DNA from 3 places in the Hydrogenophaga sp. 5NK40-0174 genome. Region 3 is predicted to be linked to each of the others. Evidence: predicted binding sites of a transcription regulator. Region 3 holds the regulator's gene; each other region holds the start of a gene.
What was found. The regulator sigma-54, encoded in region 3, starts transcription at its own class of promoters, with help from an activator protein. The targets are predictions, from matches to a motif close to TGGCANGNAANCTGCTTT.
Positions count from the first base shown of each region.

Region 1: ABWV89_RS10395 (pilin) is a predicted target of sigma-54. The motif match lies at 1,778-1,795, and genes of this name have one in related genera.
Region 2: glnA (type I glutamate--ammonia ligase) is a predicted target of sigma-54. The motif match lies at 1,268-1,285, and genes of this name have one in related genera.

Region 1 is NZ_BAABWG010000003.1:183,745-187,020, forward strand. Features, by position in the region: gene tfpZ (TfpX/TfpZ family type IV pilin accessory protein) at 1-156, opposite strand, end outside; gene ABWV89_RS10390 (pilin) at 254-796, opposite strand; gene ABWV89_RS10395 (pilin) at 1,185-1,721, opposite strand; gene ABWV89_RS10400 (3',5'-cyclic-nucleotide phosphodiesterase) at 1,932-2,735, opposite strand; gene ABWV89_RS10405 (CHASE2 domain-containing protein) at 2,817-3,276, opposite strand, start outside.
Region 2 is NZ_BAABWG010000001.1:460,360-463,635, reverse strand. Features, by position in the region: gene glnA (type I glutamate--ammonia ligase) at 1-1,218, opposite strand, end outside; gene ABWV89_RS02095 (competence/damage-inducible protein A) at 1,435-2,301, opposite strand; gene ABWV89_RS02090 (EI24 domain-containing protein) at 2,298-3,276, opposite strand, start outside.
Region 3 is NZ_BAABWG010000007.1:19,427-22,702, forward strand. Features, by position in the region: gene ABWV89_RS18080 (THUMP domain-containing class I SAM-dependent RNA methyltransferase) at 1-1,054, opposite strand, end outside; gene rpoN (RNA polymerase factor sigma-54) at 1,134-2,774, opposite strand; gene lptB (LPS export ABC transporter ATP-binding protein) at 2,854-3,276, opposite strand, start outside.

The DNA.
Region 1 (3,276 bases), on a different contig from region 3:
TTGCCCACCTGCGATGACACGGTAGGGGTATGGAAACCAGAACAGAAATACCAGGGCCGCAGCGAGGGTGGCCAACAGGGCGGAAACGGCTAAATGAATGCCGGCAGCGCGCAAGCGCGATGGCCAGTTCCAGCGCGCAATGGGAGCTTCGCTCATGATGGAGTGATGACTGTCAAGAAAGAAAAGGGCGCTCAAGAGTCACCCGGGGGCAACATCCGGCCCCCTATTCTCTACCAGAACGAAATCTGTCTTGTCAGCGGCATTCGCTGGGTGCGTATTTGGCAGGCAGAGTGCCAAGGCCGCCCACCTGAGGAAGGCCACGGCCACCTGACACTCCGTTTGTCGTCGAGGCGCACCCCCAATCGATGGAACCTGTTTGGTTGCCTGCCAATGCAGCCTGGAGTTGGGAAGGCCCTCCCGCCACATGAATGTACGGCGTGTATACCAGAGTCGATGCCGGTGGAATGGAGCCGATGTTGACCTGGTTGAACTGCACGGTCACTTCACCTGTGACCCCATCGATCTGCACTTGGCTCACATACTTGGACACGGCACCCAAGCCACCCACCTGCGCATTGAAGGTTGCGGAAGAAGCCACCAGATCGGCCTGCGTCGTGGCCTCTGTGGCCACCAGCAGACGGGCACCTTGAGCCACGGCAATGCCTTCTGTCACCCGCGAACGAACCGTATAGTCCTGATACGCTGGCAGCGCCACCGCTGCCAGGATACCGATGATGGCTACCACGATCATCAGCTCGATCAGCGTGAAACCCTGAGAACGGTGTTTGGAAAACATGACGGAACCCACCTCTCTTTGTCGCAGAATCGCCTAAGCCAGCGAAAAAATACCTATGGAAACAAAGAGCAGAAGCCATGCCAGTCGAGCCACCTGCATTAGTGTGAGGTAGGTCACGATCTAACGAAGATCTGTTGACAATTTGTGTCAGGTCCGTGTCGCATGCGACACATCTCGTCAGAACATTGACAGAGAGCGTACGACTGAGAGGTTGCCACAACAATGCCGCTCGGCTCCCACACTGGCACCCACCAGCGCTCCCAGTGGCAACACGGAATCAAGAACGAACAAAGCGACGTGTCTCACGACACGTCGCTTTTGTTACCGATTCGGAAAGGCGGCCGGTCAAGCTGCTCTATGGCAGCCCACCAAGGCACCTCTCAAGAGATCAGCGGCACTCGCTGGGAGCGTACTTGGCAGGCAAGGTTCCAGCGGTCAGGGTCGGCAGAGCACGGCCAGCCGATACAGCGTTGGTCACCGAAGAGCAGCCCCAGTCCATCGTACCCGTATCGATGCCAGCGTAGGAAGTTTGCAACTGCACAGGGCCACCAGCCAGTTGGATGTATGGGGTGTACACCAGGGTGGAGGCGGCAGGGATGGAACCGATGTTGGCTTCGTTGAAGGTCACCGTCACTTCACCGGTGTTGGGGTCAATCTGGGTTTGGGTAACGTACTTGGAGACAGCGCCGGCGCCACCGACCTGAGCGTTAAACGTATTCGCCAGAGCGGTCAGTTCGGCAGCGGTGTTGGCATCCACTTCGACTTGCTTCTTGGCGCCGCTAGCCAGCGCGATACCTTCCGTCACACGCGAGCGGACGGTGTAGTCCTGGTAAGCAGGCAGTGCGACAGCAGCCAGGATACCGATGATGGCCACCACGATCATCAGTTCGATCAGGGTGAAACCTTTTTGAATGGAACGCTTCATGTTGTGAACTCCTTGATTGGAATGAAAGAGGAGAAAAAGACTCTGACGTCTTGGGTAACGCACTTCGCGTGCCAACTCCTCAGTCAGAAATTCTGGCCTGTTTTTTGCGGCTTATTTCACAGATTAGGACTATCGGGTGACATTTTGTGACCCGGATTGTCGAATGTGGCTGACAAATTTGGTCACCGCCGATCTGTGCGACAAAAATTGTCACAGCTCAAACGTGTCGCCGGCGCTCAGCCAGCGGATGTCGTGGCGGACATCGTTGGCCCGGTTCGGGGTCTCGTCGAAGCGCTGGATCTCTTGCATGATCAGCCCGGTTTCGGCCGGCTTGGTGTGGGTGATGTACACCGGGAAACGCCGCCCGGGCCCAATCTGGTCCAGCTCCTCGGCCAGTGAAGCCGGTGCCAGGTGCAGGCTGCGCCGGGCCAGCTCGCGCTCGCGGTCGCTGAAGGCGGTCTCGATCACCAGCATCTGCACCGGTAGCTTGTTCACCCGCTCCCAGAAGGCCGGATTGCGCCAGGTGTCGCCACTGAACACCCAGCAACCTTTGTCGGCATGGACCGCAAAACCCACGGCCGGCACCGTGTGGACGGCGGGCAACACATCGACCATCTTGCCGCCCACATGCAGGCGCTCGTCCACCACAAAAGGAACGAATTTCAGCAAAGGCGTGTCGGCGCTGGGGATGGAGGCGAAGTCTGGCCAGATGACGTTGTTGAAGATGTGGGTGCGCAGCGCTGCAATGGTCTGCGGCAGTGCGTGCACCTGCAGCGGAGGGCGGTTGTCCGCCATGCGCGTGGACGCCACCGAGTCCAGCATCAGGGGCAGACTGGCCACGTGGTCCAGATGGGAGTGGGTCAGCAGCACATGGTCGATGCGCGCCATCTCTTCCAGCGGCAGATCGCCAACACCGGTACCGGCATCGACCAGCACGTTGTCGTCCAGCAGGAAAGAGGTGGTCCGGCAGCCTTGCGCAATGGCACCAGAACACCCCAATACGCGAACCTTCATCGGACTTTGAGTCAAATCTGTTGTTCCGGCGACGCGCCTGGTCAGGTCACATGGTCGAGCACCATGCCTGGCCCTGGCCCGTCATTTGGTTTCAAACACGCTGGTCCCATCCCAATTGTCTTGGGCCGGCACCTCCCTCATCGAGGCTAACCGCTGTGCATACAGACGGTAAAGCCCTTTTTGTCCATTGTGCTGCTGGAGCACACGGATGTGTTGCTCACAAGCGTACCAGTCACCCCGACGCCACGCCATGAGAAATTGCTCCCATACCAGCAATTCTTGCGCCAGCGCTGGTTCAGAGGCCGCTTCGGCGGCCAGGGGCGCGTAAATCGTCACGGCCTGATCCTTGCCTTTGACCTTGACCTTGTCCAGCTCCTGCCAGGTGAAGCCCGGGGCCTGGGCACGAGTGAACTCGCTGGCAATGATGTCCACGTCATAGACCCGCGTCAGCGCCTCCAGGCGCGAAGCCAGGTTCACCGAATCGCCAATCACGGTGTAGCTGCGGCGCACGTCCGATCCCATATCGCCCACACTCATTTCA
Region 2 (3,276 bases), on a different contig from region 3:
CTCTTCCGGCGGCAGGTGGTACAGGTCCTTGGTCGCTGCTTCGCCCGGATCGATCTTGTTCTCGACACCGTCCAGACCGGCCATGAGCATGGCGGAGAACGCCAGGTATGGGTTGGCCATTGGATCTGGGAAGCGAGCTTCGATACGACGACCCTTGGGGTTGGCCACGTAAGGAATACGGATGGAAGCAGAACGGTTGCGGCTGGAGTAGGCCAGCTTGACCGGAGCTTCGAAGCCAGGCACCAGACGCTTGTAGGAGTTGGTGGTGGGGTTGGTGATGGCGTTCAGGGCACGGGCGTGCTTGATGATGCCGCCGATGTAGTGCAGAGCGAAGTCGCTCAGACCAGCATAGCCGTCGCCTGCGAACAGGTTCTTGCCGTCTTTCCAGACGGACTGGTGAACGTGCATGCCGGAACCGTTGTCGCCAGCCAGAGGCTTGGGCATGAAGGTCGCGGTTTTGCCATAGGCATTGGCCACGTTCCACACCACGTACTTCAGGACCTGCGTCCAGTCGGCGCGCTCGGTCAGGGTGGAGAACCTGGTACCGATTTCGTTCTGGCCAGCGCCAGCCACTTCGTGGTGGAACACTTCCACTGGGATACCCAGGGCTTCCAGGATCAGCACCATTTCAGCGCGGATGTCCTGGTTGCTGTCAACGGGAGGCACTGGGAAGTAGCCGCCCTTGACGGTTGGACGGTGGCCGCGGTTGCCGCCTTCGAGCTTGGCATCGGTGCTCCAGGAAGCCTCGTACTCTTCGAGTTCGAAGCTCATCTTGCCCATGGATGTGCTCCAGCGAACGCCATCGAACAAGAAGAACTCTGGCTCGGGGCCGAAGTAAGCGGTGTCGCCCAGACCGGAAGCCTTCAGGTAGGCTTCAGCGCGCTTGGCGATGGAGCGTGGGTCGCGGTCGTAAGACTTGCCATCGCCTGGCTCGATCACATCACACTGCAGGAACAGCGTGGTTTCTTCGAAGAATGGGTCGATGTTGGCGGAAGAAGGATCGGGCATGAGCAGCATGTCAGATGCTTCAATGCCTTTCCAGCCTGCGACAGAAGAGCCGTCAAATGCGTGGCCAGACTCGAACTTGTCCTCATCGAAGTGAGAAACCGGCACGGTCACGTGCTGCTCTTTGCCACGGGTATCGGTGAAGCGGAAGTCCACAAAACGGACTTCGTTTTCCTTCACCAGGTTCATTACGTCAGCGACGGTCTTGGCCATCAAATGCTCCTGTTTTCTGGATAGGTGAAAAACGTGATAACACCGAGGTAGAGCAGGTTTCATGCCACGTTGACAAGGCCCCATCGGGTTCCCTCTTTCTGCCTTCGGCGCGCACATTATCGCCGAGTCGCCTGACGCGACAAGCCTTCGAGGCTGACGGGCGTCGTTGGGACACACGGCGCGACGCACCAATATAATGCATCACACCGAAGTGCACTATTTCGGTGCAGCCTCTCCGCGCACCAATTCGGGGCCCAATGGCACGCCATCTTCCTTCAGGGCGTCTCGCATGGCTGCAAAGGCTTGGTCCACCAGAGCAGGACTCCCCTTCACACCCAGCTCAATATGTCGTCCGAACTCAGGGTGATCGACGCTGGGCAGGCTGAAAACCCGAACACCAAATCCCTGCTCCATGCGTTGCATCAGCGGTGTGAGCTGTGCCTCAATGGCGCCCAGCACGATCACCGACCGTTCGCTCCATTGCCCGGTCGTGTGCAAATACCCGTACTGGTTGTCCAGGACGCTTTCGATCATGGGCCAGGCCATCACCGGGAAACCCGGCACAAAGTGAATGGTGGCGCCACTGGGAGACTGCGCGGTAAACCCCGGAATCCGGTTGTACGGGTTGGCAATGATGGCTGCGCCCGCCGGGAACACGCCCATGTTGAACCGGTGTACGTTGTCCGGACGGTTCGGGTCGTAGACCTCGCCTTTCTCTGCCGCCATGTCCCTCATCCGCTGCTCGATCAGCGCCTTTGCTTCAGGGTGGAGCACCAGATCAACACCCAGCGCGGCAGCCGCACTCTGCCGGGTGTGGTCGTCAGGCGTGGCGCCAATACCACCGCAGCAAAACACCAGATCGGCAGAGGCAAAGGCATCAGCCAGTGCAGCCACCAGGCGCGCAGGGTCGTCGCCAATGCACCGGGACCAGTCAAGGCTCATGCCCCGCGTCTGCAACAGCTCAATGACCTTGGGCATGTGCTTGTCCTGGCGTTTGCCCGACAGGATCTCGTCACCCACCACGATCAGGCCGATGCCGGCTGGCTTCCAGTGGTGGCTTGTCGCTTGGTTCACTTCGTTCATGGCTTGTCGCCTTCGCCCTTGTCATTTGCAGACGAACGCCCATCCTCCAGCGCAGCCGGAACGGTCGGCTCTTCCGGCTTCGACGGCGGCGCCGAAGACGCTTCCATCAGCGGTGCACTGGCCGCCGCCTTTGCGGGCACCGATTCTGCGACTGGCATGTCGGGCGGGGCGACAGGCAATGCACCCGCCTCCAGGCGCTTGCGGTGCAGCGCATCCAGACAGAAATGGGCAAACCACAGTGAGGCCAGCGCAAACACCATGGTGTAGACCCAGATGGCCAGCGGAACCATCACAAACGCCAGCGCCACAAACGTCAGGCCGGAGGCCCAAAGAAGGCTTGGAGCAGCGCCCAGAAAACCGCTGAGGATACCCATGAGCAACAGCGTACTGCGGTACTTGTGCATGATGGCCTTGCGTTCTTCCTGGCTGGCGTGCGTGGCCAGGGCGTCAAACGCAAATACGCGGTAGGTCAGCCAACCCCAGATCAGGGGGGGCAAGACCAGAATCAGGGGTGGAATCAACCACAAGGGAGCGGACAGAAGCAGCGCCAGCATGGCCATCGCCGTCGAAGCAACCGACCAGACGACGCTGACAAAAAACGACCCTCCGCGCTTCTTCTCCAGCTCTGCAAAGCGGCGCTCACCCACCAGATCCACCATGGCAGGCGTCATGAACATGGCCACCAGCAACAAGCTGGCCATCACAACCAGGGGGGATACCAGCACGAGCAGCAAGAGTTTGGCAACTGCGGCGTGCATGGAACTGGCTTCAGTGACCCCGAACCAGGACAAGGCGGACTGGATCCACTCCCTGGATTCGATCCACGTGGCCAGTGAGGCCACCGCTCCGTCCCAGAAAAAATAGCCGAACACAAACGCGGCCACCACCATGACCGCCAATGGCACGAGGGAGAGCCCGATCACGCGGGGGTGAATGCAGTAGGCCACCGCGCGCCAGAAGGCATCAAGCATCATC
Region 3 (3,276 bases):
TCGGCGCCCTGCCGCCTGCGGCGCGTGTAGAGGCTCTGGTTCGGGCATCCTGACCGGCGGCACCGGCGGCCGCAATGCGTTCGCCATAGGGCGGATTGAGCAGCAACACACCGGGAGTCTCGGTAGGGGGACGGCGTTCCAGTGCATCGCCTCCGCGCAGTTGCACGGCAAATGCCACGCCCGCACGCTCAGCATTGCGCTGTGCAAAGTCGACCATACGGAAAGCCACATCGCTGCCAAACACGATAGGCGAATGCCCGTCCGGCCATTGCCTTCGCGCTTTTGCTGCCTGGTCCTTGAGCGACTGCCACACGTGCTGTTGGCAAGGGATCAGTTTTTCAAAAGCGAATCGCCGCTGCAGGCCTGGCGCAATGTTCAAAGCCATTTGCGCCGCTTCAATGACCACCGTGCCGCTGCCGCAACAAGGGTCGTACAGCGGAGGGATGTCGTCCACCGACTCGGCCGCACGGGCCTGGTCGTCCCACCCCGTCGCAGCGATCATGGCTGCGGCCAGGGTTTCCTTCAGCGGCGCATCGCCCTTGTCTTCTCGCCAGCCCCGCTTGAACAAGGGCTCGCCCGTGGTGTCGATATAGAGCGTCAGCTCGTCAGCCGTCAGGTGGGCGAACACCCGCACATCCGGCCACCTTGTGTCCACGCTGGGTCGTTCGCCGCGCTTGGCGCGAAACCGGTCACAGACGGCATCCTTGATCTTCAGTGCGGCAAAGTTCAGGCTCTTGAGCGGGCTGTGCTGCGCCGTGATCTCAACCTTGAGTGTTTGATCAGGGTCGAACCAGATCTCCCAGGCGACGCTGGAGGCGGCGTCGTACAGGTCCTCTTCTTGCCGGTAGCGCCCGTTCCACAGGCGAACCAGCACGCGCTGAGCCAGGCGGCTGTGAAGATTGAGCAGCATGGCATTGCGCCACGACGTGCGCACCTGCACGCCAGCACGGACCGCGCGAACCGGCTCGTCTGCTCCGACGAGCCGGCGGACCTCGGCTTCAAGAAATGCTTCGACGCCGGCCGCGCAGGGCAGAAAGATGTCCAACTGATTCATGCGATGGATTTGACTGTTCAAGACAAGTCGCGTTCACCCGCGACCTGGGAGCCATAGGGTCCGGTTCAGAAGGCGGAGCTCAAAGCGCCTTGCGTAGATTGGCCGGAGCGATCCGCAACGATTCCCGGTATTTGGCCACGGTTCGGCGCGCACACTCAATACCCTGCTCGCGCAGCATGGCAGAAAGCTGATTGTCGGACAACGGCTTGCTGGGTTCTTCGGAGGCGATGAATTGCTTGAGCAGCGCTCGCACCGCTGTGCTGGACGCGTTGCCTCCCGTTTCCGTTCCCAGGGAAGAGCCAAAGAAGTACTTGAGCTCATAGGTGCCGAATGGCGTGGCCATGTACTTGGCCGTGGTCACACGGCTGATGGTGGACTCATGCAAGCCCAGCTCGTCAGCGATCTCGCGCAAGACCAGAGGGCGCATGGCCAGCTCGCCGTGCATGAAGAAATTGCGCTGCCGCTCGACAATGGCGGTTGAGACACGCAAGATGGTGTCAAAGCGCTGCTGGATGTTCTTGAGGAACCACCGTGCTTCCTGCAACCGCTGTTGCATGGCGGCATAGCCCCCACTGTCGGCATTGGCGTCTTTTGTGCCGCCGCGGCTCTGTCTCATGGCGCCCGCATAGGCATCCTGAACCCGCACCTTGGGCATCACATCAGGGTTGAGCTGCACCTTGAAGCCACGCCCCGACCGACTGACGATCACGTCCGGCACGACCACCATCTGATCGACGTTGACGAAACGCCGTCCGGGCTTGGGCTCCAGGCCGGCAATCAGTGCCAGGGCAGACTTCACCAGTTCTGCTGGCAGGGAACACTGGGCGCTCAGCCGTTTGACGTCCCGCTTGGCGACCAGCTCCAGCGGCTGGTCGCAAAGCTGCAAGGCTGCCTGGGCCTCGGGCGTATTGCGCAATTCCATGATCTGCAGCCGCAGACACTCGCTCAGATCGCGAGCACCCACGCCTGCCGGCTCGAGATGCTGCAACCAGGCCAGGGCCGTGCGCAGCTGCTCTTCAGCCTCCTCCAGCTGCTCCACACCTGGAGGGGGCTCGCCCGCACCGTGTTTGAGGCGCCACCAATCGAGCGCCAGCGACATGAGGTCATCTTCAAGATAGCCGTCGTCGTTGAGCGACTCAATCAGGAAATACAGCGCGGCCTGATCGTCGTCACTCAGACGCATGCAGCGGGCTTGCTGGTGCAGGAAGTCATACAGGGTCTCGTGGGCGCTGGCCAGATCCATGGCGGAGACCTCATCCCCCCCATCGCCGCTTCCGGCGTTGCGCGCTGGCGCATCCCCCCCCCACTCGCCGTCATCGGGCGCCACGTCGACGCTGCCATCCCCTTCCCAGCTCTCCTCCACGGGCGCGTCACCATCGGCACGCAATTCCGCAGCTTCCTCGCGCGCCTCTTGTGCAGTGTCAGAAGTGGATGTGCCATCCTTTGTTGCAGAAGGACCGGCATCGGTCTCAGTGCTCTGGGCGGCGTCGATTTCGACGGCCTGCTCTCCTGAGCTCACCTGCGCATCCGACTGATCGAGCCCGAACTCCTCTCGTTCGGCCGCGTCGTCGGCGCGCTCGAGAAAGGGGTTCTCGTCGAGCATTTGCTCGACTTCCTGCGCCATCTCCAGCGTAGACAACTGCAACAGCCGGATCGACTGCTGCAGTTGAGGGGTCAGCGCCAGATGCTGGGAGACGCGTAGCGAAAGGCCTTGCTTCATGAGCCCCACACCAGCCGCACGCGCAGACCATCGCCAGCGTACAACCGTTGTCGTTGAGCTTGCACACCCGCACCCATGCCTACATCCTGAAGTGCTCGCCCAGGTACACCCGGCGAACATCTGCGTTGTCCACAATTTCCTGCGTTGTCCCGCTGGCAAGGACCTGACCATCCGAGATGATGTAGGCGTGATCACAAATGCCAAGCGTCTCTCGCACGTTGTGGTCCGTGATCAGGACACCGATGCCACGCGACTTGAGGAAGCTGATGATTTGCTGGATCTCGATCACGGCGATGGGATCGATACCGGCAAAAGGCTCGTCGAGCAAGATGAACCGTGGACTGGTGGCCAGGGCTCGCGCGATCTCGACGCGGCGGCGCTCCCCGCCGGAGAGCGCTGGGGCCGGGGAAGCGCGCAAGTGGTCCACCCTCAAATCCTTGAGCAACTGGTCCAGCCGGGCATTGATTTCCAGCTCGGACAAGGGTTGTCCGGCCACATCCAC